DNA from 3 places in the Arthrobacter sp. Sr24 genome. Region 3 is predicted to be linked to each of the others. Evidence: predicted binding sites of a transcription regulator. Region 3 holds the regulator's gene; each other region holds the start of a gene.

Region 1 (10,525 bases), on a different contig from region 3:
TGAACCCTAATTTCACCCAAATCAGTACACCCTGGCGCAATGACGTGGCGCGTCCTTGCAGAGTCCACTGTCTTCCCGGCAGTTGTCTTACTGGCAGGCAAAAGCTGGACATACTCTAGGGTGCGTCCGGCGCGCTGGGCGGCGCCCAACATTCGGTCCTTGACCAAGGCTGGGAGGTGGCCGAACTATTCCACCGGGCAAGGCGGGCCCAGGAACGTTCATGCCAGCCATTTCCCAGCTGCACTTTCGCTTAGGGCAGGTTGGCTCCTTTCAGGAAACTCCCATCTTGAAGGCGCACCCTTAAATGGCCCGTGCCTCGCAGTGCTATAGGAGAATTACTAGCTACTGACGACGGCCAGCCACACGTGCACAGCTACTGAGGGGAATATGCATGGTCCAGGACGCAACACCGAAACCAGACCCGGCAAAGAATATGGCTACGAATTCAAATGGGAAAGCAGCGAAGTCAGGTCGCAGATGGCGCGCAGCCTTTGAAGCCGGCAAGGGGTTCCTCACCGGCACTGGCACTGGCACGACCTTGGCCCAGCTGGGACGGTTCTTTGCTATCTGTGCTATCGCCGGGGTCCTCGTGGCCGCCCTTTTTGTGCCGGCTGCAGCCATAGCCACGACCGCCGCGCATAGTGCCGATGATTTCATTACCAATGCCCCACAGGTACTGGATATGGGCGCCCCGCCGCAAGCCACAACGATCCTGGCGGCCAACGGCGCCACGATCGCCACCCTTTATGCCCAAGACCGTCAGATAGTTGGGTTGGACGCCATGTCACCCTTCATCAAAGAGGGCATTGTTTCCATCGAAGACTCCCGCTTCTATGAGCATGGGGGAGTGGATCCCACGGGTATCTTGCGGGCTCTCGTCGCCACAGCCCAGGGCGGCAGACAAGGCGCTTCCACCATCACCCAGCAGTACGTGAACAACATGCTCATTGAGCAGCTCGTCTCCGATGGCAAAACGGATCAGGCCAAGTTCGGGCTGGATAAGACCATGGCCGATAAGGTCAATGAGATTCGGCTAGCCATCAGCTTGGAAAATGAAATGTCCAAGGACGATATCTTGGCTGGATATTTGAATATCATCTATTTCGGCAACGGTGCCTACGGTATTGAAGCTGCGGCCAAGCTGTACTTCGGCACCACCGCCGCCAAGCTAACGCTGCCGCAGGCAGCGTCCTTGGCTGGAGTTGTCAATAACCCCGGCTACTACGATCCCATTTCCCAGCCCGATCATTTGGTGGACCGCCGCAATGACGTGCTGGCCAGGATGCTGGCACAAGGCAAGATCAGCGCTGCCGATCATGACGCCGCTGTCAAGACCCCACTCACGTTGCAGGTGACGGAGTCCAACCAGGGCTGCGCCGCAGCCGCTATGGCTCCCTACTTTTGCGACTATGTGCAACAGCTCATCCTCAATGACAAAGCCTTTGGCGCCACTGTGGAAGAACGCACTAAAGTCCTCTACCAGGCTGGGTTGACGATCAAAACGACTCTAGATCCGACGCTCCAGAATGAGGCACAGCAGCAGGTCACGGCCACCATGAGCCCCACGGATCCCTTGCAGCGCGGAGCCGCCATTGTGAGCGTGCAGCCGGGAACTGGCAACGTCCTGGCCATGGCTCAAAACACTATTTATGACCCAGCAACGCAACCGGGCAATTACATGGGAAACTTTGCTCTGCCCGTCAACGACGCCAATGGTTTACCACTGAACGGTGCTGGTGGTTTCCAGCCCGGTTCAACGTTCAAGCCCTTTGTCTTCGCAGAGTGGCTCAACAGCGGACACTCCATGATGACGAGCATCGATGGCACTGTCCGGGAGTACCCGGTCGACTACCCCTGGATCAACAGCTGCGGCAAGACCACTGGTTTCTACGATCCGGCCATTCCGGGCAGTGATCTGCTGCCTAATGACGGCCCCAATGACTACCGTTCGATGACCGCTTATCAGGGTCTTTTCACCTCCATCAACACCGTCACCTTCCAAACCGCAACAGCCTTGGATTTCTGCAATATCCAGAAAATGGCGACGGCGGCTGGTGTCAAAGACGGCGGCACCAACCAGCCTTATGATCTATCTTCCATCGCCAAGTTGATCGGCACGAACAATGTGGCTCCCATTGATATGGCAACCGCATTTGCCACTTTCGCTAATGACGGTATCCGCTGCAGTCCTATTGCGTTGACCTCTATCACTGACACTGCCGGAACCAAGTACCCGGTTCCCGGTGCCGACTGCAAACGCGCCATGAGTTCAGAGGTGGCAGCTGGCGTCACGTACGCCCTGCAGACTATGTTGGTACGCGGTTCCGGTTGGAATATCCCGCTGAACGACAAGTCATCGGCCTTTGCCAAGACTGGCACCACTGACGGAAATATTGACACGTGGACAGTGGGTGCCACCAGCGGCATTTCGACGGCGTCATGGTTCGGCAGCTACCAAGGCAACGGCGATCAGTGGGTAAACCAGGACATCGTCATCAACGGTCAGTATTACGCTGGCGTTGATGGGGCTAATTTGGCCGGATCACAGTGGGCTGCCGTGATGAACGTTGCGCAGGAGCAAACCACTTACACGGCGAAGCAGCTTGTTCAGCCTCCCGACAGTATGTTGGCCCCCACGGCTCCTTATATTGCGGGTTTCAATGATCCCAAGCCTGGTGATTTCCCAGCGCCGCTGTCAGGAAACGTCCCGTTTCCGGTAACGCCGGCTGTGCCCTACCAGTCTCCGGCGCCAGAAGTCCCTTCCCCAGAATCTCCGGCTCCTGCAATACCAGCCCCCGCACCCGCTGAGCCTGCTGCCCCAACTCCATCACCTTAGTTAGTTCCTTGGCTGGCAGCGAAGTGCTGGCCCTTCATAAGGCCGCGTCAACTACCTCGTTGGACTAATCTGCGGGAGAATAATGTATCGGGAAAAGCCCGCAAGTCTAAGGAGATAGACGTGACGCAAGCTATGCCAGAGGTTCGTATTGTTGTCGGTGTTGACGGCTCAGCATCCTCGGTGAATGCACTCAAAGAAGGCGCGCGTTTGGCGGAGGAGCTAGGTGGCGTGGTCGAGGCCATTGCTGTTTGGGAAATGCCCACCAAACATGCCAGCTACGCAGCCTTGGGTATTGGCGAATTCGAGGAAGGAGCTCGCAAAGTTCTGAGCGACGCACTTTTTCAGGCTTTTGGAGATGAAGTCCCTCCTTCCGTTTCCGCCAAGCTTGTACACGGGTCGGCGGCGAACGGACTGACATCGGCGGCCCAAGGTGCGCGGATGCTCGTGGTGGGTCGACGCGGCCACAGTGGCTTGATGGGACTCTTGCTGGGATCTGTCAGTTCAGCTGTAGTGAAACACTCCCCAGTTCCCGTGCTCGTGGTTCAGTAACAGCACCATCAGCCCCGTGGTCACCAGCCACCCTGGTAGCGACGAGCCGCCGCTTCTGCCGTCTGAAGTGCCAGTTCAAGTTCAGCGACGGCATGCTGGTAGGTGGCTACGCCGTCGTCCGTCATGAGGGAATACCCGGAGTCATCGTTTGAGGTGCTCCGGGCATTCTTGGCACTGGAAACTGGCTGCAGCCGGTTGGCGGCCGTCACGGCCCGGATCAGTGCCGATGTTTCAGGAACTCTGACATCGCTCATCGTGGGGAAGTCGATGGCGGCACCCGGGTCCAGCTCGTAGCGGCTCCATTGCGTCATCAAAGCGAGGTGGCGGCGCGATACCTGATCAAGCGCCGCAGCCAGCTCGGTTTGGTGCCTGTTGGCTGCCACAAGGTCGGCATGCCTGCGGCACCCGAGGTGAGCGGCGATGGCGGTAACAGCTGCCAGCACGAGCAGTGCGCACGAGAGTGCGCGGTTAGTCATGGCCGGGATCAGAATCATTGGGGCCAAAACGCACAGGCCCGTGAACGCGTACCAGAACGCCGCATCGGGATCGTCTTGTCGCTGCCGGCGCGATCCTGCAAGCGCCACTGTGACCGCCGTGGTGAGAGCGACGAGGACTGCAAGAACGAGGAACAGCATTCCCATCGACCTCCCGGTACCGTAGCCACCTGCATCTGCCCTTACTCCATTTCAGGCCCATTACCGGCGCAGGTCAAGGGCCAAGTTGTCTCTGCCGATATACGGCCGCGTAGCCCAGGATCTGGGTTAGGCGACGTCGCGTTGCTGGCCCCTACGTAGTCACCCAAATTGGGCCCGCTCCCGAGATGCGCCGTCCACCAGAATGTCATGGACACTCAGGCGTTTGGCGAGCATTCCGGACAGCACCAGGTACGCCAAGAATCCACCCAGACCCACGATCACCACGAGCGAGCCGCTCCAGGCCGTTGCACTGTCAGTGTCCAGGTCCAGGACGATGTTCAACATCACCCGCGGTTTCGTAAGCGAGTAGTGCCTGGACACCAACGCCTGCCATGAGATCCCGGTGGCACGGGCTGCCTGCGCTTTCGTGCCATCGAGGTGCCATCGGGGTGATTGTCATCGGCCTACTGCCGTGCGTCACGAAGCAGCATCTAAGGAGACCTGGATAACGATTCCCCGCGCCCCTGCTGGCGGACATAACAGTTCAGTGGATCTTCTGGTCTAACAGCTTCCATTGCGCTCGCTACGGCCTAACGTGAAAGTACCCAAACCTGGGTAAGTTCTCACTGTTAAAGAGGGTGTTTCCCATGAAGTTCATCAAGGCATGGCTGGCAATTGTGGGGTTACTGGCGGCATTCATTCTCGTCGCGCCGGCACCGGCGCAAGCAGCGCCCTATTGTGGGATCACGTGGGGTTCGCTGACGAAGACTGCCGGGGTTGGTTCCAGCGCCACGGTAGCTAATGTCCGAGCCGGGCAGCACGCGTGCTTTGACCGTATGGTGATCGACATCAATGGCCATGCCAATGGCTATTTTGTCCAATACGTTTCCGTGGTTGCGCGTCCGGGTAGTGGACAGTCCGTTCCGGTTCGTGGTGCTGCCGATCTCCAGGTCACAGTGTGGGCCCCCGCCTATACAGACTCTGGCGCATCCAGCTACACGCCAGCCAACCGTAATGAGCTCATTAACACTGCCGGATACACCACCTTCCGTCAGCTGGCCATGGCAGGCAGCTTTGAGGGCAGCACCACCATGGCGTTGGGAGTCCGCGCACGGCTCCCGTTCAGGGTGTTTGCCCTAGACGGACCGGGGAACACCTCGCGAATCGTGATTGATGTGGCGCATCGTTGGTAGGTCACTGTTAATCCACTTCTAAGCGACTATCGCCGCACATCTCTATCCCGGCTGCCGTTGGCGTACTTCTTTCAAGTACGACGGCGGCAGCCGGCTTTTCGCTGTCACGTCGCCAGCATGCGGATTGACTAGAATTTAGTTTCGTGAGATTTTCTCTTTCTATTGCACCTACCATACATGTGATCTAAAATTGTGGTATGGGCAATTCATTTGGGTTCCCGATGGATCGGGAGAATCTATCCACCACAGCTCGTGTGGCGGAATTGATTGATGGGCTTACTCTTCCCACCATTGAACCCCTTGCCTCTGACATTGCATCTCTCGTGGGATTGCCAGCGCTGCCCCTTCCGGAGAGTTCCGGCCCACAACGCCCCTCGCAGCTGGCGGGCATACGGACGCTGATGGACGACTGTGGCGAGGCAGTCGCATCCCTACGCCGGCATCAAAACAAGTGCGCCGCCCACGTTGCCATCATGGTTGAGCGCATGGATTCAGCCTCTGTCATAGAAGGCGGGCTGTTATCTCTTGGTGCGTGGCAGAAAAACGGCGCTTTGGCGCAGATTACCTCCGAACTGGCCCTGATTCTGCACGTTGGTGAGGGCTACGCTTGGAGGCTAATCGATCATTCAGTGACGCTGGTTCGGTTCCTACCGGCCACCATGGAGGTTCTCTCGGCAGGGGAATTGTGCTGGGATCATGCAGTGGTCATCGCCGAGGAAACAGCGCTGCTGCGTTCGGCACGAATCTCCCAAGCTACTATTGACGCCTTTGAACAGACGCTGCTTGAGCATGCTGCCACTAGGACGCTTCCAAGCTTTCGCTCCACTGCCCGCAGATTACGTGAACGCAGCTACCCGGAAACAATTACGGCGCGTACACGACATGCCTACGCTGACAGAAATATGCGCGTCTCACGAGGCCAGGACGGCATGTCCTGGCTCAGCCTCTATGCTCCAGCGCCCACCATCGAAGCCATTTGGGATCAATGCAACTTCACAGCTCAGGCTGCCCGCGGACCCCATGAAGAGCGGACCCAAACGCAATTGCGCGCAGACATTGCAGCGGCACTACTCCTGCGCCAAAGCATGGAACAGAACGGAATTCACAGCCCAGCCCCTGCCGGGACGGCCCCTCCAACACCCGCCCAGAATGATTCCTCCCTCAGAGATCAGGGAGGTAGCGTCCCCTATCAAAGTGCGCAGGGTGAAAGTGGGCAGGTTACAAACGGGTAGGATCCTTGGTACCTCAAATCAGCGCCGGATCCCCGCGGCGAAGGACTCTTCCCAGACCCGAACCGCTGTGCAGCTAAGTTCAGTCCCTGGCAGATCCCACATTTTGATGATGCCAACTACAACCACCCAGACTCTAAGGAACCAGATCCTCGGAACTTTCCTGAGTGGAACTCCACAGCCCAAATACCTCCATTAACCCCCGTCCGTACTGGCTCCAGTGCAGATTCTGGCGCGAGTACTGGCACCGAGGAGAGCTATCAGGGGACTAATGCGTCCGCAGCATCTTCCAACGACAAAGGTTCATGGCCACCGTTACCGCAGGTCACTCCCATCGTGCTGATTCCTGCCCTTTCACTTCTTGGTATGACCAATGAGCCGGCATGGATAGAGGGATCGGGGCCCATCAGTATGGAAGTTGCCAAACGCCTTACCTCTCAAGCCACCAGTATGCTCCGACTGCTAGTCGATCCCATCAGCAATGAACCCTTGGACATTGCACCGGACCGCTACCGAATCAGCTCAGCCATGCGGACGATGCTGCGCATCAGGGATGAATACTGTCAGTTCCCGGGGTGCTTGGTTAAAGCCATTAGCTGCGATGTGGACCATATCAAGAGCTTCGAAACTGGGGGCAGGTCGATCTACAACAACCTTGAGAGCTTGTGTGGCCGTCACCATCTACTCAAACACTTCAAGGATGACAAGGACCGGCACGGAAGGCGACGCTGCATTGATGAACCCGAACGCCAAGGTGTGCGTCTCCGTGGCTGGACTCCGCACATGGAGGCCAATGGCAGGGTTTCCTGGACCTCACCGTCCGGCCGGTCTTATCCTCCTGAAGTCCAAGAGACCCAGGCGCCGGCCTACCCGAAGTGGTTGAAGCAGCTCATCGAGCGGTCCATGGCTGGCAAGGAACCCAAAGAGCTCGAGAACAGCATGGACGTAGACCAACGGCAAGAAAGAGAGCTGGCTCGGGCCTTTTCGCTAGCTGTGGCCGAAGCGGTCGCTAGCAACCTCGCCCAAGCAGTCGACAACGAAGAGACATGGGACCCAGACAATCTTCCTGAACCTCCCGCACCGACGCCTTACGATCAGGAAGACGACGAGATCTGGACTCTGAGGGCCATTGAAACAGCACGCATGAATCCGCATTTAGGACTCCCAGACGCGGCCTAGCTGGCACGCCATTCGGACTCACCCAGAATCAGGCTCACCGGATATCAGGCTCAGTACCGTTCGGGTTCCGTGCCCAACTGAAAACGGAAACCGCGAACGCTGCTCGGGATGATTTCCACAAATGTGTACTTCAATGTCTGCAGCCACGGGGCAAGGGGAAGCTCACTAACGGCATCAATTTCCGTTTGCGATTCCAAGACTCGCGCGGTGCCCTTAAGTACCACGCTCCAGGCTTCGCTCTCGGCGAGTCCGTCAATCTCAAACGCCACCGAGTCGTTGACGGTTAGCTCGGCCAACTTGGTACCTGGGTTGGTGCGCATGAGGAGTTTTCCGTCATGGGCCAGGTAGTTAATGGGGAAAATATCTGGCTGGTTACCCACACTCAAGGCCAACCTGCCGAATCGAGTGTGCTCAAGGAAGCGCCACGCTTCGTCATTGCTCATGACCTGTCCAGGGATCTCTTCTGTGCTCATGGTGTGATTATGCCCCATCTAAAACAACGGCGGGCTTTCCGGCACTTTCACGCAACATTACGGTTCCGGTAACTGTCGCTTGAGGCTGAGTATCAGGGTCCAAAGCCAGCTGTGCTGCGAGGCGCCCCATTTCTTCAAGCGGCAACCGGTAAGTGCTCAATCCGGGGGAGTGATCCCGGAGGGTTGGAATGTCATCGAAGCCGGCTACCTGAACGTCTTCGGGAATCCGCAGTCCCCGGGAGCGGAGCGCTGTCATGGCGCCAAGTGCCATGACGTCATTTGCCGCAAGGATGCACAGGGGGGACTCATCCGCATTCTGGCCGGTGGTGATTTTCAATGTATCGAGGCACTCAAGGGTGGCATCGAAACCGCCGCGGCTAGTAAAGGGCCCAGCTACAACGGCCAACGGTTCGAGGGAGCTTTCAGCTAGAGCGGCCATGAATCCTGCAACACGTGACCGGGCGGTATTGCGTTCGTGAGGACCGGAGAGAATGGCAAAGCGGGTGAGGCCACAGGCCAGCAAAGCAGCCACAAGGTCGTGAGCGCCGTCAAAGTTCCCAATGGTCAGGACCCTCGCCTCAGGGATGGATGTTGCACCCAAGGTGACCACCCTGCCACCGTTCTCGATGTAACGCTCCAAACTCTTGGCCAAGAGCGGATCTTCCTCCAGGAAACGGGACGTGGCCAAAATGATGGCATCTGTGCGGTAGGAGATAAACGCCTTGACAGCTGCCAGCTCTGCGCTTCGAGGCGTGCCATCTTCGCCGCCAAGATCAGTGCCTGCCAATAGAACTTGTCGACGTGACTTGAGTGCCATCTCCTGAACACCATGAGCGATGGCCGAGAAGTATGGATCGGCAATGTCATGAACTACCAACCCCACCAAGCCGGTGGTGGAACGAGCTAGTGCTTGGGCTTGGGCATTAGCTACATAGCCCAGTTCTTCTGCAGAGGCCCTCACTCTTTCACTAATATCCGGGGCAGGGCTGCGCGCCGAACCGTTCAATACGCGTGAGGCAGTGGCTAGCGACACGCCAGCATGGCGGGCCACTTCGGTGAGGTTGACGGGCACAGCGGATCCCTCTTCGTGAATATGTTGACGGGGCGAAAGAAACTTGACCAGATATGACTCGCTGGTGTGGCGCAACTGGCGTGGCGAAAGTTGGGTGGTCTTGTGAACCACTCAACCCAATGATAGATTAGCCGCAGACCGGAAAGCGCTTTCCTCTAGAGTTACCGCGCGGCCCCACCAGTACAGACCAACAACACCCCTCAGGAGCACCCCATGACCCTCACCGCATCAACTGAGCAGACAACCGAGCAGGCAACTGCCGAGGCGACAGCTATAGACAACGCCACCAGCGCGGAGTCTGGCAGCAAGCAGCGTGTCATCCGTATTGCCATGAATGGCATCACCGGACGCATGGGCTACCGCCAGCACCTGCTGCGCTCCATCCTGCCCCTGCGCGAGAGCGGCCTGACGCTCGAAGACGGTACCAAGGTGGCGATCGAACCCATCCTGATTGGCCGCAACGAGGCCAAGGTTCGCGAGCTGGCAGAACTTCATGACGTTGAGCATTGGTCCACCGATTTGGATGCCGTCATCGCTGACCCCACGGTCGACGTCGTCTTTGATGCGTCCATGACCAGCCTGCGTGCTGCCACTTTGAAGAAGGCCATGGCCAACGGCAAGCACATCTTCACCGAGAAGCCCACGGCTGAAACACTCGAAGAGGCCATCGAACTGGCCCAGATCGGCAAGGACGCCGGAATCACCGCTGGGGTTGTGCACGACAAGCTGTACCTACCCGGCTTGGTCAAACTGCGCCGTTTGGTTGAGGAAGGTTTCTTCGGCCGCATCCTCTCCATCCGTGGCGAGTTCGGCTACTGGGTCTTTGAAGGCGATCACCAGAGCGCCCAGCGCCCCTCCTGGAACTACCGCAAGGAAGATGGCGGTGGCATGACTACCGATATGTTCTGCCACTGGAACTACGTACTGGAAGGCATTATCGGCAAGGTCAAGTCCGTTAACGCCAAGACCGCTACGCACATCCCGGCGCGCTGGGATGAGGCTGGCAAAGAGTACAAGGCAACGGCCGACGACGCCGCTTACGGCATCTTCGAATTGGAAACCCCCGCCGGAGATCAGGTCATTGGCCAGATCAACTCCTCATGGGCCGTCCGCGTATACCGCGATGAGCTGGTGGAATTCCAGATCGATGGCACCCATGGTTCAGCCGTTGCCGGCTTGAACAAGTGCGTGGCACAGCAGCGCGCACACACACCCAAGCCTGTCTGGAACCCGGATCTGCCCGTCACCGAATCCTTCCGCGCACAGTGGCAGGAAGTCCCGGCCAACGCTGACTTGGATAACGGCTTCAAACTCCAGTGGGAAGAATTCCTGCGCGATGTCATCGCCGGCCGCGAGCAC
Region 2 (10,525 bases), on a different contig from region 3:
ATGGGTACAGCGGCCACTGAGGCGTCGGCGAACTTGATGGTGCGCTTGATGACGGTTTCGAAAACCTTGTCACCAAAGGCTTCTACTAGGCGGGCTAGGACTTCACGACCGTGCAGGGTGCGGGCGTCATACATGGTGGCCAGCACGCCGTCGACCTGCAGACCCGGGTTCAAACGGTCCTGCACCTTATCGATGGTCTCCACCAAGAGTGCCACGGCTCGCAGGGCAAAGAATTCGCAGATCAGCGGAATGATCACGCCGTGGGCTGCGGTCAATGCGTTGACGGTCAGCAAGCCCAAGGACGGCTGGCAGTCGATGAGGACAACGTCATAGTCGTCCTCCACCTTGCGCAGCGCACTGGCCAGTACCTGCTCGCGAGCTACCTCGTTGACGAGCTGAACTTCGGCTGCCGAGAGGTCAATGTTTGCGGGAAGAATGTCAATGTTCTCAACATCGGTGTGGATGATGGCATCACGTATATCCACCTTGCGGTCCATCAGCACGTTGTACACGGTGACGTCCAGCTCGTGAGGATTGGTACCGAAACCAGCGGAGAGAGCACCCTGCGGATCAAAGTCCACCAGCAGCACCTTGCGCCCGGCTTCTGCCAGCGCAGCACCTAGGTTGATGGTGGAAGTGGTCTTGCCGACGCCACCTTTTTGATTCACCATGGCGATAATGCGTGCGGGGCCGTGGGAGGAAAGGGCTGGAGGCTCGGGGAATTCCGTCACGGGACGCCCCGTAGGGCCCAGTACGTCTTCGCCGGCAAGTGCCGTTGCACCCTGCTCGTTGCTCACCTGTCAGTCCACACTTTCGCCGCTAATTTAACTCACCACTGCCACCCTCTACGTTACCGGGTGCTGGGGGCATGTTTTGAACATTTGGCCCCGATGGGTTTTGAGCCTTGACTCTCAAGCTGAAGTTGAATGTTGTTACGCGCCTATACTTCGAAGGTGATGAGCAAAAGAACCAATCCCACCAACAACACCCCCGCCGGGCCACCAGCCGCTTCGCAACCAGCCCACCGCAAAGAGGTAGTGCGCGTCGAGAAAATGCAGGCCGGTTACGGCGGCAAGGCCGTCTGTGGTGTTGTCAGCTTCAGCCTCCATTCAGCTCAGGCCTTGGCTCTTGTGGGGCCCAACGGCGCCGGCAAATCTACGGTAGTAAAGACAGTGGTGGGCCAACTGGAGGCCGTCTCCGGCACAACCTTGATCAACAGCTCTGTAGTGGATGACCGAACACTGGATTTTCGACGCGAAGTCGCTGTTGTTTTCGATGATGACGCTTTCTTCCCTTCGTTAACGGTGGAAGAGCACCTAGCGATTGTCTGCGCCGGGCACGGCGTTGATGACGTGGAAGAGATCATTAGCGCTGAACTGGAATTCTTCGGCTTGAAAGAACAAGCAAGCTCGCGGCCGTACAACCTCTCCTCGGGACAACGGCGCCGGATGCTATTGGCCGCAGCCTTTGTGCGGCCCCGCTCGCTGCTGGTGTTGGACGAGCCAGAACAGCGTCTTGACACGGCCATGCGACACAAACTTGCCGCCCGCTTGCGTGCTGAAGTTGACGCCGGTCTGTCACTTCTGGTGGTGACCCATGATCCCGATTTCCTCATGACGGTGGCCACCAAGGCCGTTTTCATCGCTGATACCACCCACGCCATGACACCGACGCAAGCCGCAGCGGCGATCGCTTCCGAAAACCCGCACGCGGGCTGAGTCATGGCCATCACTACAAGCGAGCGCTTCAGCGCCAAACAAATCCGCCAGTACACCTTCAAGGCCGGGCTTAGCCGCACTCAGGGCGGGCTCATGGAACTCATCTCCGAGGTGTACACCTCCATTCTTGGGGCATTAACATTGCTGACTATGGCCGGGGCCCTCATCATGGCCTTGCGCCATAGTTTGGGTGTTGGTGATGAGTCGGCGCTCTTGGCCTCTGCCGTTGCGCCAGGTTTCCACTCGGTAACACTGCTGCAGGCCAGCACGACGGTACTACTGACGCTGGCCGCGGCACTCCTAGCCACAGAAATGACCATGGGGCCAGTTGCCATGACGCTGCCGCAAACCGCCTGGTGGCTGGGACTACCAGTGCGCCGCAAAGGTTTCATCCAGCCCGGGTTCTTGAAATCGATCCTCTGGCCAACCCTCGCGGCCGTGTTAGTAGTTCTGCCACTGTCGCTGGGTATGGCGGCGAACCCCACCCCCGGGAACTTAGCGCTGGCCGTGCTGTGCGGCGCTGGCTTGGCCTGGCTGCTGTACGGCATTGCCTCGTGGTGCCAGATCACGGGATCCGGTGCGTGGCTGAAAAAGATTATGGGGGCCATCACTTTCCTTGCCCCATTGAGCTTGGTGGCGACGGCCCTGTACAACAACGTGGCCGGATCCAGCGCTATCACCGCCGCGCAAACCTCTTGGCTGAAATTCCTTCCCACGAGCTGGCCCCTCTTAGTGGCCGACGGCGCCACGTGGCCCCTCTTAGTGGCCGACGGCGCCACGTGGCCCCTGCTGATCGTGGCTCTTGCACTGGGGCTCCTTGCGCTGGTCTATGCAAACCTTGAACGCATCACCACAGCAGCACTCAAGAAAAGTGCGGCCGCTGGCGCTTATGCGGCCAGCTCATTGCTGTCCATGGATGCTACCGAGCTCTCCCGTTCGCTGAGCACTGGGCCCTCAGCGGGGACCAGCAGGGTCAAGCTACCCATGATTTTCAAGAAAGGCACTGTCCACGCCCGCAGCATCAAAACACTGGCCAGCACGCATGCCACCATGGCGCTACGCTCGCCCAGCACGCTGCTGCGGGTGCTGGTGCTCGCCGCCGTACCCGCATCATTGGCATCGGTGGAGTTCCTCGGCAATGCCATTTTGATCGCCGTGGTCCTATACTTTTGCGCCCATTTCGCCGTCACTGCTTTGGGTGCCACTGCACGGTTTGCCAATGGCAACCCGGCAGTAGATACGCTCATGCCGCTGCCAGCAACAACGGTCCGCCGAGTGCATTATGTGGTTCCCGCCGTGGTCATGACACTGTGGGCACCGGTCTGTTTTGGACTCTTGCTCGCCTTGGGTGTTGGCTCAGCTCCCTTGCTGATTCTTGCCATTTTTGCTGGTCCGGGACTTGGCGCCGCCACATTGCGCGCTGGTTTCCGGGCCGCGCCGGACTGGAATATGCCCGCCGTGGCAGGCCCTGCCGGACCCATCCCTACTGGAGCCATTAGAGCGTTCATCGTTGGCCCGGACCTGAGCCTGATTGTGCTGTTGCCGGTGCTCATCTGTCTGATCTCAGGCGGAGTGCCCTCCATTGCCTTCCCGGTTCAGCTGACACTGACATGGCTGGCTTTCTTGTGGGGCACCCATGTGCGGAAGCCAAAATCCGCCAAGGACGGTGGCTTATTCGGCATCCCCCCTGCAGTCGCCAGCAAGTAGTAGCGCACGAAGAGGGGCCTCGTTTATGTGTCCGCTCCCACACCGTTTACAATTGCTGAGGCGTTCCTAGCGCCGCCAGAGTGTCACGCAGCGTCGCGCGGCACCGCTCCAGACAAATAGAGGACCACCATGAAGCTGCTGAAATCGATCCCACTACTTGGCTGGATTGTTATAGCCATTATTTTGGGTATCCTTACCGGTCCCCTCATGCCAACCTGGCTTGGCGGGTTGTTCCTGACCTATAACTCGATCTTCTCTGGCTTCCTGAGCTTCATTGTGCCGCTCATTATTTTGGGCCTGGTCATGCCCGCAATCGCCGAATTGGGTAAGGGTGCAGGTAAGTGGCTCGGGGTCACAGCTCTGATCGCCTATGGTTCCACCATCCTCGCTGGTTTGCTGGCATACTTTGTGAGCCGGTGGCTCTTCACTGCTTCTTTGTCCGGCGGTGGACTCGAAGCGATTGGTGCCGACTCCGGTTCCGGTTTCACCCCTTTCTTGACGGTGGTCAGCAGTGCCGGAGATTCTGCTACTGAAATTGTGCTTCCGCCAGTGATTGGCGTCATGAGCGCCCTAGTGCTCGCGTTTGTGATCGGCATTGGTCTGACCGCATTCAAGTCCAAGGTGCTCTTCCGCGGTGCTATTGAGTTCCGCACCATTATTGAATCCGTGATTCGCCGCATCATCGTGCCGGCTCTGCCGCTGTTCATCTTCGGTATCTTCATGGACCTCTCTGCCAGCGGATCAGCTATCACTGTCGTCACAAAGTTCTTGCTGGTAGCAGTTGTCTCCTTCGCCCTGACGTTCGTTGTTCTGATCGCCCAGTACTCGATTGCTGGCGCCATGAACGGCCTGAACCCGTTCAAGGCACTATGGAACATGCGCGACGCGTACTTCACCGCACTGGGAACCTCTTCATCTGCTGCGACTATTCCGGTAACCCTTGCTTCAACGAAGAAGAACGGCGTCTCAGATTCAGTCGCCGGATTCGTGATTCCACTATGCGCAACCATTCACTTGTCCGGTTCAATGGTGAAGATCACCTGTTTCTCCATTGCAGTCTTGCTGCTCACCGGCGGCGATATCTCCTTCGGCGCCTACTTCCCCTTCATCTTGATGCTCGGCGTCATGATGATTGCCGCCCCTGGCGTTCCCGGTGGCGCTATTGCCGCAGCCGCCGGTCTGCTCGTTCAGATGCTCGGCTTTGGCGAAATTGAGGTTGGACTCATGTTCGCGGCTTACATCGCCCTGGACAGCTTCGGTACAGCCACCAACGTAACCGGTGACGGCGCCTTGGCACTGATCATGAACAAACTCACCCGTGGCCACCTCGGCACGCAAGCTCAGGATCCCAGCGATGAGAATGTTGTAGCCGCACCGGGCAGCGAAGCTGCGACGCACACTCTGGCTCAGTAACAACGCCACTGGGCAGCGATTAGCCGGCCGGTAAGAGGAGAACCACAAAGTTTTCCTCTTACCGGCCGGCTGCTTTTAAGCACTACTCAGGTGCTGTTCGGAGCGTCGGGACTGCAAGGAACGTCAGGGCTGCCAAGGGTGCTAGAAAGGTCGGGACTGTCCGGATTTTCAGAGGTGACCCCCTTGCCCCTCAGGCCGGGTGTCTTGTCTGACGTCAGGCCGGGTGTCTTGCCGGGTGCCAGTGACTTGGCGATGCATTTCTTCAGCCATTTGGGATAGGCAGGCCATTGGGGTTGGGTATATTCTGGTTTGTGGTATTTCCCTGAGGGCGACGTCCAACCGACCCTGCCATCAGCCTTGAGTCGAGGGGTCCAACCACGGAGGCGGATGGTGGTCCGCAACGGCTCATCCCATCGGCGATACCGTCCATGACGGTCTTTGTCATCCTTGAAGTGTTTGAAACCGTGATGACGTTTACACGCTGGCCTGAGATTAGTGAAGTCAGTCTTCCCGCCGTATTCAAAACTCTGCACATGGTCCATATCCGTTTCCATCACCGGTTCAGTGCAATTCGGGAAGTAGCAGCCGCCAGCTAGCGCCTGCAACACGGACCGTTCGGTGTCCCGAAGTGTGTAGCGATCTGGGCTCAGCGGCAGCGTCTCCCCGGTCACCGGATCAGTGAACACCCGCAAGAACGTTGGCGAGCCAGCCAACAAGCGTCGAGCAATATTTTCCGGAACGGGCCCAGCATCCCGATCGACCAACTCAGCAGGTTCATCTGTAATCCCCAACAACCCCAACAGTGGAACTTTCAACAACACCAACGCCTTGGGCATGGGTGGATTCGTCACCAATGGATGCTGTGCCAGCCCCGCCAGCTCCTGGACGTAGAGCTCCTGAGGGTCTTCTATGACCCCATCGACCACACCCTCGACAAAGCCCGACCCATCACCAACCAGCACCCCGACAATCCCACCATCTTGGGCAGCTTCTGGGCCATTAGCGGGCACATCCGCCGATTTAGGATCGGGCACAGGGCTGGCATCCGCGCTGACAGGTGGATCCGGTTGAGCGTTACGTTGCCTGTCCCACGGAGCTGTCTCATCAAGCAAAGTCACCCCGAACGCTGAGCTCTCCCCAAAAGGAACCATAGTTTCGTCCCCATGGGAGGAATCGCCAAAGATGCCCTCGGCCGAACATGTTCCGCTCGTGGCCGGAGGCTTGTCAGGGAAGAACGCACTACCACTGCCGGTGCGCCAAGATCCTCCGTTGTTGCCTTTGCCATAGCTAGTGCTGTTACTGCTGCGTTGACCGAACCCATTGGCGCCGTTCTTGCCGCCCTGGCCGTTAGTCGTTGGGGATGGTGCATAATTCGCGGTGCTCGGGAGTTCTTGGCCCATGAGGAGTATCGCGGCAATATCAGCCCTCAGTTGATCCATGGTCCGAGGCTCCCGGCAATCTTCACCGGTCCCAGCCGCGGCAGCCGCCCGATGGGCTTCCGCTGCTGCCGCCTTGATGGCCCGCGCCGCGCGGGTGCAGTGCACCATGATCGCGTTCGCGGCAATGGTGGGAACGTGCAACGTCACCCACGACATCCCATCCTTACCGGGATCTACACTCAAGGACCGTCCTCGAAAAGCCTGCTTGGTCCGCACTTCACAAGACTCGGGGAACAACAGTTCCCGCGCCCGCCGCGCCTTCGAGGCAAACCTCCCCGGAGTGGTATTGACCGCCAGTAACAACAATTGCGCCTCAAATTCTGCTCGAATCTGTTCACTAACCCCGGCCGTCTCATTCAACGTGCCGAACTCATCCAGAATGGTGCATACATGCCGCCACGACAGTTTCCCCGCCATCAGAGCTTCCCGGGTTGCCGGGTACTCCTGCAAGTATTGTGCCTGGACCACCAACCGCGATGCGCTTGATTCAGCAATCCCCAAGGAAGCAGCGATATCGGCGATATGCCCCTTCTCAGCCACCCGACTCTGGCAGCTATCCAATTCCGTAGCCGCGGATTCCACCGCTACCGCCCCCATCATCCGATCCACCAGCGACGCCTTACACGCCGCCGAATTATCCTCTATCCACTTCATAAGGCGCAGACCCTGCTGACTGGAATCAATGACACTCCGAGCAACACTGAGCCGGGAAGCCGGCTCAGGATTCGGAACAGGATAAGGAGTCCGGGCGGGCAATCCAGCCAACACCTCAGTGTCAGACCCAAAGGGTTCAATTAAGGGAAAGGCAATAGACGCGAGAAGTGCCACCACATCCTGTGTGGCGAAATCGCCCGGACCTCCGGGGACCTTCTCCCGCGTACTCATACATCAAGTTTACGCTCACCGTAATCAACCTGCAATACTTATACGAAATAATATTCTAATAAAGTGGAAGCTCACTCACCCACTTAACGCAAGAGCCGCCGTCGCCCATTCACAGGCGACAGCGGCTTAGGGGAAAAATTCAGGAGAAAACATAGAGACGAACAAGAGAAATACTGGCCCAAGGATCTAGCTGGGGCGCAGCACCGGGACGAGCGTCTCAATCACCGAGGAGTCCTCAATAGTTGAAGGCACCACATAGTCTTCGCCATCGGCGATCTGGCGCATGGTCTTGCGCAGGATCTTTCCGGAGCGAGTTTTGGGCAGCGCGTCCACTACTACTGCGGACTTGAAATCTGCCACGGGCCCAATCTCGCGCCGGACCAGCGCAACGAGCTCCTTTTGCAGGTCCTCGTCGGACAGTGTCACCCCCGATTTCAGGACCACATAGCCCACAGCCTTTTGCCCCTTGAGGGCATCAGCAACACCAATGACAGCGCATTCCGCTACGGCCTGATGGGTGCCGATGACCTGCTCAATGGCACCGGTGGAGAGCCGGTGGCCGGCAACATTGATGACATCGTCGGTGCGGCCCATGACAAAGACATAGCCGTCTTCGTCTTGGTAGCCGGAATCGCCCGTGACGTAAAAGCCCTCAAAAGCACTGAGGTAAGAATCAACAAATCGTTGATCATCGTTCCATAGGGTGGGCAGCGTGCCAGGAGGCAGCGGCAAGCCAAGAACTATGTTGCCTTCCTCCCCCGTGGCCACATCCACTCCCATACCGTCTACGATCCGCAAATCGAACCCGGGCATGGGCACAGTTGGTGAGCCCGGCTTCAAGGCCAGAGGTTCCAGCCCGCGCGGGTTTCCCACAATGGCCCAGCCGGTCTCGGTCTGCCACCAATGATCAACCACAGGTACCCCAAGGACCTTGCCAGCCCAATGATAGGTATCGGTATCCAGCCGCTCACCCGCGGTGAACAGCGTTTCCAGAGTGCCGACGTCGTACTTCTCCAGCAGGGCGGCCTCCGGATCCATCTTGCGAATGGCCCGCAATGCGGTGGGTGCGGTGAACAACGCCTTGACCTTGTGCTGCTCAATGACGCGCCAGAACGCGCCGGCGTCAGGGGTGCCCACAGGTTTTCCCTCGTACATCACAGTGGTGGCCCCGGCCAGGAGCGGCCCGTAGACAATGTAGGAATGCCCCACCACCCAGCCAACATCGGAGGCCGTCCACCAGATATCACCCTGGGCAATGTTGTAGTGATTTTTCATGGTCCACAAAAGTGCGACGGCGTGACCACCATTGTCTCGCACCACACCTTTGGGTGCCCCGGTAGTACCTGATGTGTAGAGGATGTAGAGCGGTTCACTCGCTTTCACAGGCACGGGTGCGGCGGGCTGGGCGTCTGAGAGCGCAGCCTCCCAATCCACGGCATTCAAGCCCAGGGCTGCGGGATCTGCGCTAAAGCCGTCGCGGTGCTTGATGATCACGGGCAGTTCCGGGGAACCTGCCTTGGTCAACGCTTCATGAACTGTGGGCAGGTACTCCACCACACGATTGGGCTCCAGTCCGCCGGAGGTGGTGACAACAACTTTGGGTGTGGCATCCTGAACGCGCACAGCCAGTTCACTGGCAGCAAATCCGCCGAAGACCACGGAATGGATGGCGCCCAGACGCGCGGTGGCCAGCATGGCGATGGCGGCCTCGGGGATCATGGGCATGTAGATCAGTACCCTATCCCCCTTGCCTACACCTTGGGCGCGGAGCACTCCGGCGAAGCGAGCAACCTGATCGGTGAGCTCCGCGTAGGTGTAGACACGTTGGGTTCCTGTCATGGCGGAATCGTGGATCAGGGCGGGCTGATCCCCACGCCCGGCGGCTACATGCCTGTCGAGAGCGTTGTAACAGGTATTGAGCTCGCCATCAGCAAACCAGCGGCCATGTGGCGATTGCTCTCCGTTGTGCGCTTGCGTGGGCGCCACATCCCAATCGACAGCTTTGGCCGCTTCGAGCCAGAACCCCTCGGGGTCATTGATGCTGCGCTGGTATTCGTCCCGGTAGCTAACGGTTTTCAATGCCATAGTGCTTCTCCATCCACCTTGATGTGATGTGTGCCATGCTACCGCGCAAGTTTGGGCCCTGACAACCACCAATGTATACATTATTTGAATTATTTGGCAGAAATTTAGGAAAAACACCCCATTACACTGTTGCTTGTATACACAGAACGGGTAGTGTGTTCTGTAGGCCACAGCTAATAGGCCACGCAATATCAGGGCGAACCGCCTCAGAACAGCCACAGAATCACCACAGAACCACCACGCGACCACGTCAGGGAGGGATCATGCGAGCTAGCGAACGAGCATATGTGGCACTGCGCGCCGACATCATCGACTGGCAATTGACTCCTGGCACAGTACTGGGAGAGGTTGAACTCTCCGCACGGCTGGGGGTATCCCGAACTCCCATTCGTGAAGCGCTGGCCAAACTCACAGCCGAGGGCCTGACTGAACCACAGAGCGGGCGCGGAGTGGTGGTCAGTGAAATCTCACTGGACCATCTGGATGAATTGTTTGAACTCCGCACAGCCTTGGAATGCCGGGCCGCCGAACTGGCAGCCCAGCGCTGCGATCCGGAGATCTTCTTCAACCTCCACCGTCAGCTTGTCAATGCAGGAGAACTTATCACCGCCGATGATCCGTCCCGCGCTGACTACTACCAGCTGGCGGGTGACTTGGACGCGGCGGTGGATTTCGCCGTCGGCAATCATTACCTCACCCAGGCGCTGAAGAACTTGCGGGTTCACTTGGTGAGGGTCAGGCGGTTAGGTAAAGACAATCCCGCTAGGCTCCGCGACGCTGCGAGGGAACACGCAGCGATTGCTCTTGCTATCGCCAACCGCAGCCCCACCGTGGCCAGCGCAGCAACCACGGTCCATCTGGATAACAGCCTGCGCCATCTTTTGAGCACCACTCATTAATACTTCCCCAAATATTTTTGTATCACCCTGCGAAAGGAACACCATGACAGTCGATCACAATGTCCGCGTTTACAAGAGCGAAGAGAACCTGGCCCGTGAGGACCAGTTGGCCCACAAGATTGCCACCGTGGCTGCTGACCCCGTGGCCGTGACCGCTGAGGTCACCGATATGATCATCAACCGCGTCATCGACAACGCTTCCGTTGCCATCGCATCCTTGAACCGTGGCCCCATTGTTGCGGCCCGCGCCCAGGCACTGACCCACGCCCCGTCCACTGGTGGCGCTGGCGCCTCCGTTTTCGGTATCACCGAGAAGGTTTCCCCCGAGTGGGCTGCTTGGGCCAACGGCGTGGCCGTTCGCGAACTGGATTACCACGAC
Region 3 (10,525 bases):
AATGCTGGCACACATCAAGGAAACCAACCCCGGCATGCAAATTGCGGTGGGCGGCTGCTTGGCGCAAAAGGATCGCGAGACGATCCAGAAGCGGGCACCCTGGGTGGATGTTGTTTTTGGTACACACAATGTGGGGGCTTTGCCCGTTCTGCTCGAACGCGCACGGCACAACGCTGATGCGCAATTGGAGATCCTCGAGTCCCTCGAGGTGTTCCCTTCAACTTTGCCCACTCGCCGCGATTCGGTGTACTCGGGCTGGGTCAGCATCTCCGTCGGCTGCAACAACACCTGCACTTTTTGCATTGTGCCGTCGCTGCGTGGCAAGGAACGCGACCGCCGCCCCGGGGAAATTCTGGCCGAAATTCAGGCACTGGTCGACGACGGTGCCATCGAGGTCACGCTATTGGGTCAAAACGTGAACTCTTACGGGGTGGAGTTCGGAGACAAGCTAGCATTTGGCAAATTACTGCGTGCCTGCGGCGAGATCAAGGGTTTGGAACGGCTCCGCTTCACCAGCCCGCACCCGGCGGCATTCACCGACGATGTCATTGAGGCCATGGCCGAAACCCCCAACGTCATGCCGCAATTGCACATGCCCCTGCAATCGGGCTCCGATAAGGTCCTCAAGGACATGCGCCGGTCATACCGTTCGGCCAAGTTCTTGGGAATTCTGGACCGTGTGCGCGAACAAATCCCGCACGCCGCCATATCTACCGACATCATTGTGGGCTTCCCCGGGGAAACCGAGGAAGATTTCCAAGCCACGCTCGACGTCGTTGAAAAGTCACGCTTCGCCACCGCCTTCACTTACCAGTACTCCAAGCGCCCCGGTACCCCTGCCGCTGATCTACCCGATCAGCTGCCCAAGGAAGTTGTTCAAGAGCGCTTCTTGCGGTTGACGGCACTGCAGGACCGGATCTGTGCGCAGGAGAATGCGTTGCAGATTGGCCGCACGGTGGAGGTCATGGTGACAGCGACCTCCGGTCGCAAGGCTGCTGAGACCAACCGCTTGTCCGGGCGCGCCCGGGATCAGCGGCTGGTCCACTTCAGCGTCCCCGAAGGTGCCCAGGCCCCGCGCCCCGGCGATCTGGTCAGCGTCACCATTACCGGTGCTGCGGCATTCCACCTCGTGGCGGACCCTGATCTTGCCGACTACCAGCTGCGCCGCTCACGCGCCGGCGATGCCTGGGACTTGGCCCAAGCAGAATCCTGCGGAGTCCCCGCCGCGGCTGGAACTTCCGACGCCGTTCGGCCCAAGGTTAGTCTGGGCATGCCGACGCTTCCGGTTCGTTCAGCATGAGCCCAGCCCCGGCCGTTCCCGTGGAAACCGCGCCGGAGCAGCGTCCCGTGGTGGCTATCGTTGGACCGACAGGCTCGGGTAAATCAGAGTTGGCGTTGGCGTTGGCAGAGCGATTTGATGGCGAGGCCATCAATGCCGACTCAATGCAGTTTTACAGGGGCATGGACATTGGGACTGCCAAGCTACCACCAGCAGAGCGGCGCGGTATCGCACACCACCTGCTGGATTTCCTCAGCGTCAAGGAAGACACCACGGTGGCTGCCTTCCAACAGCTGGCCCGTGACGCCATCGCGGACATCCGTTCTAGAGGCAAGCTGCCCATTCTGGTGGGTGGTTCCGGTCTCTACAATCGGGCCGCCTTGGACGTCTTGGAATTCCCTGGCACTGACCCTGACGTCAGGGCTGTCTTAGAGAAGGAATTGGAGAACGCTGGCCTGGCTGCGCTGCTGCAGCGCCTGAACGAGGTGGACCCAGTCTCCGCTGCCCGCATCAACGACGGCAAGCGCGTGGTCCGGGCCCTAGAAGTGCATGCACTGACGGGACGGCCTTTCAGTTCGTTCATGCCAGATCGCCAGTACATCAGTCCCACAGTGCAGATCGGACTCAACGGTGACAGGGCCCAACTGCACCAGCGTCTGGGCGTGCGTGTTCACAAGATGGTCGATGCTGGTCTGCCCGAAGAAGTCAGGGCCCTCATTCCCGAAGGGTTGCGAGAGGGGCGCACAGCGCACAAGGCACTCGGTTACCAGCAGTTTCTACGCGTTATCGACGGCGAGTCCACCGTCGAGCGGGCCTGTGAGGAAACCATTGTGGCCACGCGCCAATTTGCTCGCCGCCAGCTCACGTGGTTCCGGGCCGATCCACGCGTTCACTGGCTGGATTGGTCCCAGCCGGATCTCAATGAGGCGGCAGCGGCACTGGTTGCCAGTGCCAGCCCTGCCCGCAGCTGAGTCAGCCCTGCGCGCCGAAAGCCAAGTACCGGCGTCGTGCGTGGGGTGCTTTAGAGTTAATCCATGACTGCAACCACTACCTCCCTGACAGGCCTGCGCTTTGGAAAAGGCCACGGCACCGGCAACGACTTTGTGCTGGTGGCCGATCCCGGGGGTGAACGTGAACTCGTGCCAGAGCAGGTTGCCCGGCTGTGTGATCGGCGCCGTGGACTGGGCGGAGATGGGCTGATCCGTGCCGTCCGCTCCAAGAACATCCCGGAAGGGACGGCGCTGCTGGAAGCAAATCCGGCCGCCGAATGGTTCATGGATTACTACAACGGCGACGGCTCCATCTCAGAGATGTGTGGCAACGGGGTACGGGTGTTCGTCCACTTCCTGGTGACTCAGGGACTCGTGAAACTGGGAGCTGGCGAAGAGCTGGTGATCGGCACCAGGGCCGGCGTGAAGATCGTGGCCCGCACAGCCGACGGCTATCGGGTGGACATGGGCCCCTGGGGGTTCATTCACCCTGAGCAGGCCCCTGGCGGCAGCGACTCCTTAGTCGAGACGACCGGGCTGACCGTGGCGCGCCCTGCCCTGTCCATCACCATGGGCAATCCGCACACGGTCGTAGCGCTGGCAGACCTGAGTGAACTGGCCGCCGCCAACCTCACCGTGGCGCCCATTGTCACCCCGGAACCCCCACACGGCACCAATGTGGAGTTTGCGGTGCCAGCTGAGCCCTTGGTGACGGACGACGTCGGACGCATCAGTATGCGTGTTCACGAACGTGGCGTGGGGGAGACACTTTCTTGCGGGACAGGTGCCTGTGCAGCGGCGGCGGCCACCCGTTTTTGGGCCGGCGACCAGGCCCCGGACAACTGGGCCGTAGCGGTGCCGGGCGGCATAGTGGGCGTGCGTTTCTTTGCCGGCCCAGATGGCCGCGAGCACGTAGAACTGAGCGGGCCCGCCGTCATGGTGGCCGAAGGCGTCTTTGCCGACGGGCTGAGCGCCTAGTGCACAGCTGCGTGGGGCCGGCTAGGGGTTGGTGCGGGTGACTTTCAGAATCCTGAACGCCTTGTTTGTCGAGTCGCGAGTAACAGTAAAGCCGGCCTCGGGGAACTGCTCGCTAAGTTCGGTTGTCAGCCAGCGCTGTAAAGAATCCGAACCAAGGTTCTTCTGCACCACAAGGTAGGCCGTGCCGTTATGGGCCAGCCGGGGCAGCCACATCATCAGGATCGAGTGCAGCTCGGCCTTACCCACGCGGATGGGCGGATTAGACCAGATGGTCGTAAAGCGCAAAGTCGGATCAACGGCGTCGGGAGTTGACGCTTTGACGTTGACCAAGCCCACAGCCTTGGCGTTTTCCTCGGTCAGCTCGATGGATCGCTCATTGACGTCCACTGCATAGACCATTGCTTCAGGGGAGCGCAACGCCAGAGTCAGCGCAATGGGTCCCCAGCCGCAGCCGATGTCCAAAAGGTTGCCGGCGGTGGCCGGTGGCGGGGCTTCGTTGAGCAAGATGGTGGTGCCTTTGTCCACGCCATCGGGGCTGAAAATGCCCCCGGCCGTGTGGAGGTTGCGCTCCTCGCCAGCCAAAAAGACGCGAAGGGGCCGACGTTTCATTGGTGTGGCCGGTTGTGAACTGAAATAGTGATCTGCACCCTGAGTACCCATAGTCATGCCAGATTAGTGCCCAATTCTCGGAAAGTGTATCTAGGCGCGCCTAAGCGCAGTGCCTGCACACGTGTGATTATCCACAAGCCACGAACCTCAAAAGGTGTGAGTGTCGGTGGCTCGGACTACGATTGAAGGTAACAGCCTATAAGGAGAATATGTCCCACGCATCTGCACACAATGGTTCCGACGGCAATGAGCTGCCCCGTGATGGGGAGCCCACGGTACCTTCACAGGGCCACAGCACGGGGGAGGAGTCCCTTTCCGCCGCGGAAATCGAAGCCGTGATTGACCGGATTTTGGCCAAAGACGCGGCTGCTTCCCGTGCCACGCGTGCGGATGAGGACATTGACGCGCAGGACCCCTTCGGGGGTGCCCCCGCAACAAGGCCCCTCGAAGGGCGGGCGCAAGCTGTGTCCACGCTGAATTTCCAACACAGCCGCTTTGACGGTGATCAGAGCGATTTGGCTGACCGCAACGCGCTGCGCCGCAAGGCAAGCCTGTCCACTGAACTCGAAGACGTCAGCGAAGTCGAGTACCGCCAATTGCGTCTTGAACGCGTTGTGCTCGCGGGTCTGTGGTCCTCTGGAACCATGGCCGATGCTGAGAACTCATTGCGGGAGCTAGCTGCCTTGGCTGAAACGGCCGGATCGGAAGTTTTGGATGGTCTGGTTCAGCGCAGAGCCAAACCTGATCCGGCAACGTTCTTGGGCCAAGGTAAGGCTCAGGAGCTCAAAGAGATGGTGCACGCTACCGGCGCTGACACTGTCGTCATCGACGGTGACCTCTCACCGTCCCAGCGGCGCACGCTTGAAGAGGTTGTCAAGGTCAAGGTCATTGACCGTACGGCTCTGATTCTGGATATTTTTGCTCAGCACGCTCAATCCCGTGAAGGCCGGGCTCAAGTTGAATTGGCCCAAATGGAATACCTCTTGCCACGACTGCGTGGCTGGGGTGACTCCATGTCTCGTCAGGCTGGTGGCCGGGTGGGTGCCGCAGGTGGCGGTATTGGCTCTCGTGGTCCCGGTGAAACAAAGATGGAACTGGACCGGCGCAAGATCCGCACCCGCATGGCTAAGTTGCGCCGTGAGATTGCGGCCATGGCTCCATCGCGTGAAACTAAACGTGCCAACCGCAAACGTAACAACGTGCCCTCGGTGGCTATCGCCGGTTACACCAATGCGGGCAAGTCCTCGCTGCTGAACCGCCTCACGGATGCTGGGGTGCTGGTCGAGAACGCCCTGTTTGCGACGCTTGATCCAACGGTCCGCAAAACCGAAACATCCGATGGCCTGGGATATACCCTGGTGGACACTGTTGGGTTTGTCCGGGCACTGCCTACACAGCTGGTGGAGGCCTTCCGCTCCACCTTGGAGGAAGTTGCCGACGCAGATCTGATCCTGCATATTGTTGATGCTTCCCACCCTGACCCCGAAGGACAGATCTCTGCAGTGCGCTCGGTGTTTGCTGAAGTTGGGGCACTACAGATCCCCGAAATCATCATCCTGAACAAGGTAGATATTGCCGATCCTTTTGTGGTGGAACGTCTTCGCCAACACGAGTCCCGTTCCTTGGTGATCTCGGCCAGAACAGGACAAGGTATCGAGGAGCTGCTCGAAGCCATCAAGGACGGCATTCCGCACCCCAGCGTGGTGCTCACATTGCTTGTTCCCTACGAGCGTGGCGATGTACTGAACAAGTTGCATCGCAGCGATGCTGAGATCATCAGTCTGGAACATGGCGAGCAAGGCACCTTGGTTCAGGTTCGGGTCCGAGAAGACTTGGCTGCAGAGGTTGAACCGTTTGTCCAGCATGCCTGATAGTGAACTTTCTCAGCAGGCCTTGGACCTTTTGGATCGGGCCGTCGATGCCATGGGCGGGCAACGTCGTGACGGCCAGCATGAAATGGTACGCCGGGTGGTTGCCGCCCTTGAGAGTGGTGACCACCTGCTGGTTCAAGCGGGAACCGGGACCGGCAAGTCACTTGCTTACCTGATACCACTGATCGTGAACTCCCTGACCAGTGACAAACCTGCGGTGATTGCAACGGCCACCCTGGCTCTCCAGGCTCAGATTGTGGGCCGAGACGTACCTAGGCTATTGGCTGCCCTGAAGCCAATGTTGCCGCGGGCCATTGATGTTGCGCTGGTCAAAGGCCGTAGTAACTATGTGTGCCAGCAAAAACTGGCTGGCGGTTTCCCAACCGAAGATACCGGTGAGGGCGCCCTGTTTAGTCTCGGTGAAGACAACGTTGCCCACCCTCCGAGCGCCACCTCGGGGCCCACCTCACAGCTTGGCAAGGACGTGGTGCGTCTGCGTGAATGGGCCCAGGAAACAGACACGGGTGACAGGGACGAAATTGTTCCGGGAGTGACGGACAAAGCTTGGCGGCAGGTCTCTGTAACCTCCATGGAATGTCTGGGCGCCCAGAAGTGTCCCATGGCAACCGAATGCTTCTCCGAGCTGGCCCGTGCCCGCGGAGCAGAGGCTGACATTGTGGTCACCAACCACGCCATGCTGGCCATCAGTGCCTTTGAAGGCATCGCCGTTCTTCCCGACTATGACGTGGTGGTGGTCGATGAAGCGCATGAGCTTCAGGATCGTGTGACAGGAGCTGTTACCGGGCAACTTTCCGTGCAGATGGTGCAGGCTGCGGCGTCAAGCACCCGCAAGCACACCGCTGTTTCAGTTGATGCCTTGCATGCCAGCGCCGCGGCACTGGACCTGGCCCTAGCTGGCGTTCCTGAGGGGCTGTTCCCGCAGGGACTCAATGAAGTGCAGGCGCAGGCTGTGGAGCAGTTGCGTGATGCAGTGCGAGCAGCTTTGTCCGATTCGAAGCCGGAGGGCAATGCTGCCGCCGACGGCGGGCGTTCCATTGCCCGTTCCAGGCTCAACTTGATCTTCGATTTATGCGAACGTTTGCTGGTTGCCAATGATGCTCGGGAGGTGGTGTGGGCGTCGCGTCCAGGCGCCTTCGCGCCGGGGAAGGGCTATCAGAAAGCGGATGAAACTGAGCCGGCGGTGCTCAATATTGCGCCACTGAGCGTGGCGATGAAATTGCGCGAAGGGTTGTTTGCCGACCGGACGGTGGTGCTCACTTCAGCAACACTGGCTATCGGCGAGTCATTCCAATCCACCGCTGGCGGGCTGGGGCTTTTGGGCCCCAGCGCTCCCGCCTGGACGGGAGCGGATGTGGGTTCACCATTCGACTACCCCAAACAAGGCATGCTCTATGTTGCGGCCCATCTGCAGAAACCCGGTTTCGGGATGTCCGCTGAGCAATTAGATGAATTGGAAGCGCTCATCACCGCGGCAGGTGGCGGAACCCTGGCGCTGTTCTCTTCGCGGCGTGCTGCTGAAGATGCGGCTGAGAAGCTCCGCAAGAAGCTCAAGGTGAAGATCTTGTGCCAGGGCGACTCCTCCATGTCCGGACTCATTAAGCAGTTCGCCGACGAACCGGACACCTGCCTTTTTGGCACCATGTCGCTATGGCAGGGTGTTGATGTTCAAGGAGCCTCCTGCCGGCTGGTGGTGATTGATAGGATCCCGTTCCCGCGCCCAGACGATCCACTGGTCACGGCGCGTGCTCGGGCCGTGGCGCAAAGTGGCGGCGACGGATTTATTGCCATCTCTGCCACTCATGCCGCTGTGCGGTTAGCCCAGGGTGTGGGCCGCTTGATCCGTTCCAGCCAGGACCGGGGAGTGGTTGCTGTGCTAGATTCTCGGTTGGCCAATGCCAGCTACGGCGGTTTTCTACGCGCTGCGTTGCCGCCCTTCTGGTCCACTAAGGACCGAGCCGTGGCTTTGGGTGCCCTGAAGCGTCTCTCCGGCAAGTAGTCCCAGCGACGCCAAAGCACCCCCGTCAGCTATCGAGCTTACGGGGGTGCATTTGTATTTCTGCGCTAGGATCCGGCCGCGGCGCACCAGCAGCTACTCGTTGATAATGACTGGCAACGGTTAGAGACTTCGGAGGACCGAGACGACCTTGCCCATGATGGTGGCATGGTCACCCAGAATCGGCTCATAGCGGGTGTTCTGTGGCAGCAGCCACGTGTGACCGTCGCGTTGCCGGAAGGTCTTTACCGTTGCTTCATCTTCGAGCAAAGCTGCCACGATGTCCCCGTTGTTGGCTGTTGGCTGTTGACGGACAACCACCCAGTCACCGTCGCAGATGGCGGCGTCGATCATCGAGTCACCTTGAACTCGGAGCATGAAGAGCTCACCGCTGCCTACGATCTGCCGTGGCAGAGGCATGATGTCATCCACTGACTGATCAGCCAGGATGGGTCCACCTGCGGCGATACGGCCCACTAGCGGCACAAACGCGGTGTCCGAAGAGCTGCTCAGTTCGGCGAAATTCAGTCCATTGGAACTGCGGAGATTCTTGGGGGCGCTCACCCCTTCAATTTCGACAACGCCGCTGTCCAGCACCAGCGGGATAAGAACTTCCATGGCACGGGGACGCTTAGGGTCACGGCGTAAATAGCCATGGCGCTCCAGCTGGGTCAGCTGATGAGTGACGCTGGAGAGACTCGCCAGCCCCACTGAATCGCCAATTTCGCGCATCGAGGGCGGGTAGCCCTTGTCGGCAATGCATCGTTGGATGCACTCGAGAATTTTCTTCTGCCGTACCGTCAGCCCCTTCATTCCAGCGCGGCTGGGTGCTTGGGGAATGCGGTGCGGCGGGTCTGGAAGCGCCATGGTTCCGTCGGTCCTTTCGTGGCTGCCCTGAACAATGTCAGTGCCTGCTGGTGGACTGCATCTAGCGGCCAATCCTTGTTCTGCAAGTTTAAGCCACGAAGAGGCGAATTTCAAACATTTGTTCTATTTGCTCTTGGCAAGTGTCGTCTATAGATGCTAAAACTGTACTAGTAGGAAATTAGAACATACGTTCTATCGAATATGTTGATTGTGGAATCTTGGTCCGATGGATGCAGCTAGCCCAGGGATCCTAGGTTCACGGTGAAAGGACCAGAAATCATGAACGCATTGCTTATCTCCCACGCATCCTTTGGCGCGTCCCTAGCCGGTGCGGCGCCCACTGTGAGTAGTGCTGGTAATCATGGCGGTGTTCGAAGCGGTGCTGTTCGAAGCGGTGCTGTTCGATCCACCAGTATGCGGGCGCCCGCTGCCCAGTCTGACGAAGCACGGTTTGGTGCAGAGTCGTCCGGGGAAATGGGTCGTAGTTCCCTGAACGTGCTTGCCGGTGCTGGGCTCAGTTTGACACGCCGTGGCCGGTTGGTGTTCTTCGGTATCCCGGCCATCGCTGCCGCGGCGCTGATCTTGTTTGTTTCTTTCGCCATCATGGCTGGCTCGTTTGCTAGTCCGGCAAACGCGGCTAGTGAGGTAAAGGCGGTCAACATGGCTGACTATGCTGTGGCTGTGACAGTCCTGCAGGGCGACAGTTTGTGGAGCATCGCCGGTGCTGCCGACCCCACTCGCGATGTGCGTCATGTGGTCCGTGAAATCATTGCGTTGAACGAGCTGGGCACGGGCGTTCTGCAGGCAGGTCAGCGACTTTACGTCCCCATCCCGAAGTAGCGTTACTCCGGGAGACGGTGTCCGCATGGTGTCATCGTTTCGGACTTTTCCGCGGCCTGCAAATATGCTGGAAGGTATGGACCAGTTTGAACGCCTAAGTCAATTGCCGCTTCGTGACGACTTGCGTGGCCAGCACCCCTACGGAGCACCACAGCTTGATGTTCCGGTGCTGTTGAATGTCAATGAAAATACCTTTGGTGTTCCGGCAGACGCCAAGGAAGCAATCCTGGCAGCCGTGGCTCAAGAGCTAGATGGACTAAACCGCTACCCGGACAGGGAATTCACCGTCCTGCGCCAAGAGTTGGCGGCGTATCTTGGCCACAGCCTAAGTGAAGATAATCTTTGGGCGGCCAACGGTTCCAATGAGGTGCTCCAGCAGTTGCTGCAGGCCTTCGGAGGCCCGGGACGCACCGTAATGGGATTCCCTCCCACATATTCCATGTACCCGCTGCTGGCCAGCGGAACCGGAACAGGGTACATTGCAGGATCCCGTGCTCAGGACTACAGCCTTTCTGCAGAATCCGCCGCCGAACAGGTTCGTCAGCACGCGCCAAACCTCGTTTTCCTCTGCTCGCCCAACAACCCCACCGGAACGGCCTTGGGCCTAGATGTTGTGGAAGCCGTCTACGCGGCCGGCGAGGCGTCTCAAACCGTGGTCATTGTTGACGAAGCCTACGCAGAGTTTTCCCACACCGGAACTAAGAGTGCCCTGAACTTGCTCGAAGGCAGGCCCCGATTGGTGGTCTCACGCACCATGAGTAAGGCCTTCGCATTGGCCGGTGCGCGGCTAGGCTATCTGGCCGCTGCGCCGGAGGTCACCGACGCTCTGCGCCTGGTTCGCCTGCCGTACCACCTCTCCGCCATCACCCAAGCAACTGCAGTGGCGGCTCTGCGGAACTCCACGTCATTACTGGCCAATGTGGAGCAGATCAAAGTGCAGCGGGACCGGATTGTCGCCGAGCTCATTGAGTTAGGGCTGAGCCCCGCGCCGTCTGATTCCAACTTTGTCTTCTTCGGTGGACTTGAGGACCCGCATGCCGTCTGGGAGGCGTTGCTAGCCGACGGCGTCCTGATCCGC

The links. Region 3 encodes LexA, which represses DNA repair genes until DNA is damaged. Its sites were predicted from a motif close to TCGAACANNTGTTCGA; they were not measured.
Region 1: the regulator LexA is predicted to act here: its motif matches at 5,385-5,400, upstream of ACX80D_RS04650 (DUF222 domain-containing protein).
Region 2: the regulator LexA is predicted to act here: its motif matches at 7,205-7,220, upstream of ACX80D_RS05130 (HNH endonuclease signature motif containing protein).

The regions. Positions count from the first base shown of each region.
Region 1 is NZ_JBTNDB010000004.1:118,707-129,231, reverse strand. Features, by position in the region: gene ACX80D_RS04675 (transglycosylase domain-containing protein) at 434-2,836, shown strand; gene ACX80D_RS04670 (universal stress protein) at 2,957-3,385, shown strand; gene ACX80D_RS04665 (hypothetical protein) at 3,406-4,020, opposite strand; gene ACX80D_RS04660 (hypothetical protein) at 4,180-4,368, opposite strand; gene ACX80D_RS04655 (AMIN-like domain-containing (lipo)protein) at 4,668-5,213, shown strand; gene ACX80D_RS04650 (DUF222 domain-containing protein) at 5,411-6,445, shown strand; gene ACX80D_RS04645 (HNH endonuclease signature motif containing protein) at 6,809-7,621, shown strand; gene ACX80D_RS04640 (pyridoxamine 5'-phosphate oxidase family protein) at 7,672-8,094, opposite strand; gene ACX80D_RS04635 (LacI family DNA-binding transcriptional regulator) at 8,102-9,277, opposite strand; gene ACX80D_RS04630 (Gfo/Idh/MocA family protein) at 9,497-10,525, shown strand, end outside.
Region 2 is NZ_JBTNDB010000005.1:21,625-32,149, reverse strand. Features, by position in the region: gene ACX80D_RS05150 (ParA family protein) at 1-797, opposite strand, end outside; gene ACX80D_RS05145 (ABC transporter ATP-binding protein) at 957-1,718, shown strand; gene ACX80D_RS05140 (DUF6297 family protein) at 1,722-3,425, shown strand; gene ACX80D_RS05135 (dicarboxylate/amino acid:cation symporter) at 3,555-4,838, shown strand; gene ACX80D_RS05130 (HNH endonuclease signature motif containing protein) at 4,925-7,162, opposite strand; gene ACX80D_RS05125 (propionyl-CoA synthetase) at 7,349-9,247, opposite strand; gene ACX80D_RS05120 (GntR family transcriptional regulator) at 9,511-10,146, shown strand; gene ACX80D_RS05115 (MmgE/PrpD family protein) at 10,190-10,525, shown strand, end outside.
Region 3 is NZ_JBTNDB010000014.1:30,982-41,506, forward strand. Features, by position in the region: gene miaB (tRNA (N6-isopentenyl adenosine(37)-C2)-methylthiotransferase MiaB) at 1-1,300, shown strand, start outside; gene miaA (tRNA (adenosine(37)-N6)-dimethylallyltransferase MiaA) at 1,297-2,250, shown strand; gene dapF (diaminopimelate epimerase) at 2,314-3,246, shown strand; gene ACX80D_RS10720 (class I SAM-dependent methyltransferase) at 3,268-3,855, opposite strand; gene hflX (GTPase HflX) at 4,065-5,726, shown strand; gene ACX80D_RS10730 (ATP-dependent DNA helicase) at 5,719-7,743, shown strand; gene lexA (transcriptional repressor LexA) at 7,864-8,607, opposite strand; gene ACX80D_RS10740 (LysM peptidoglycan-binding domain-containing protein) at 8,887-9,447, shown strand; gene ACX80D_RS10745 (histidinol-phosphate transaminase) at 9,524-10,525, shown strand, end outside.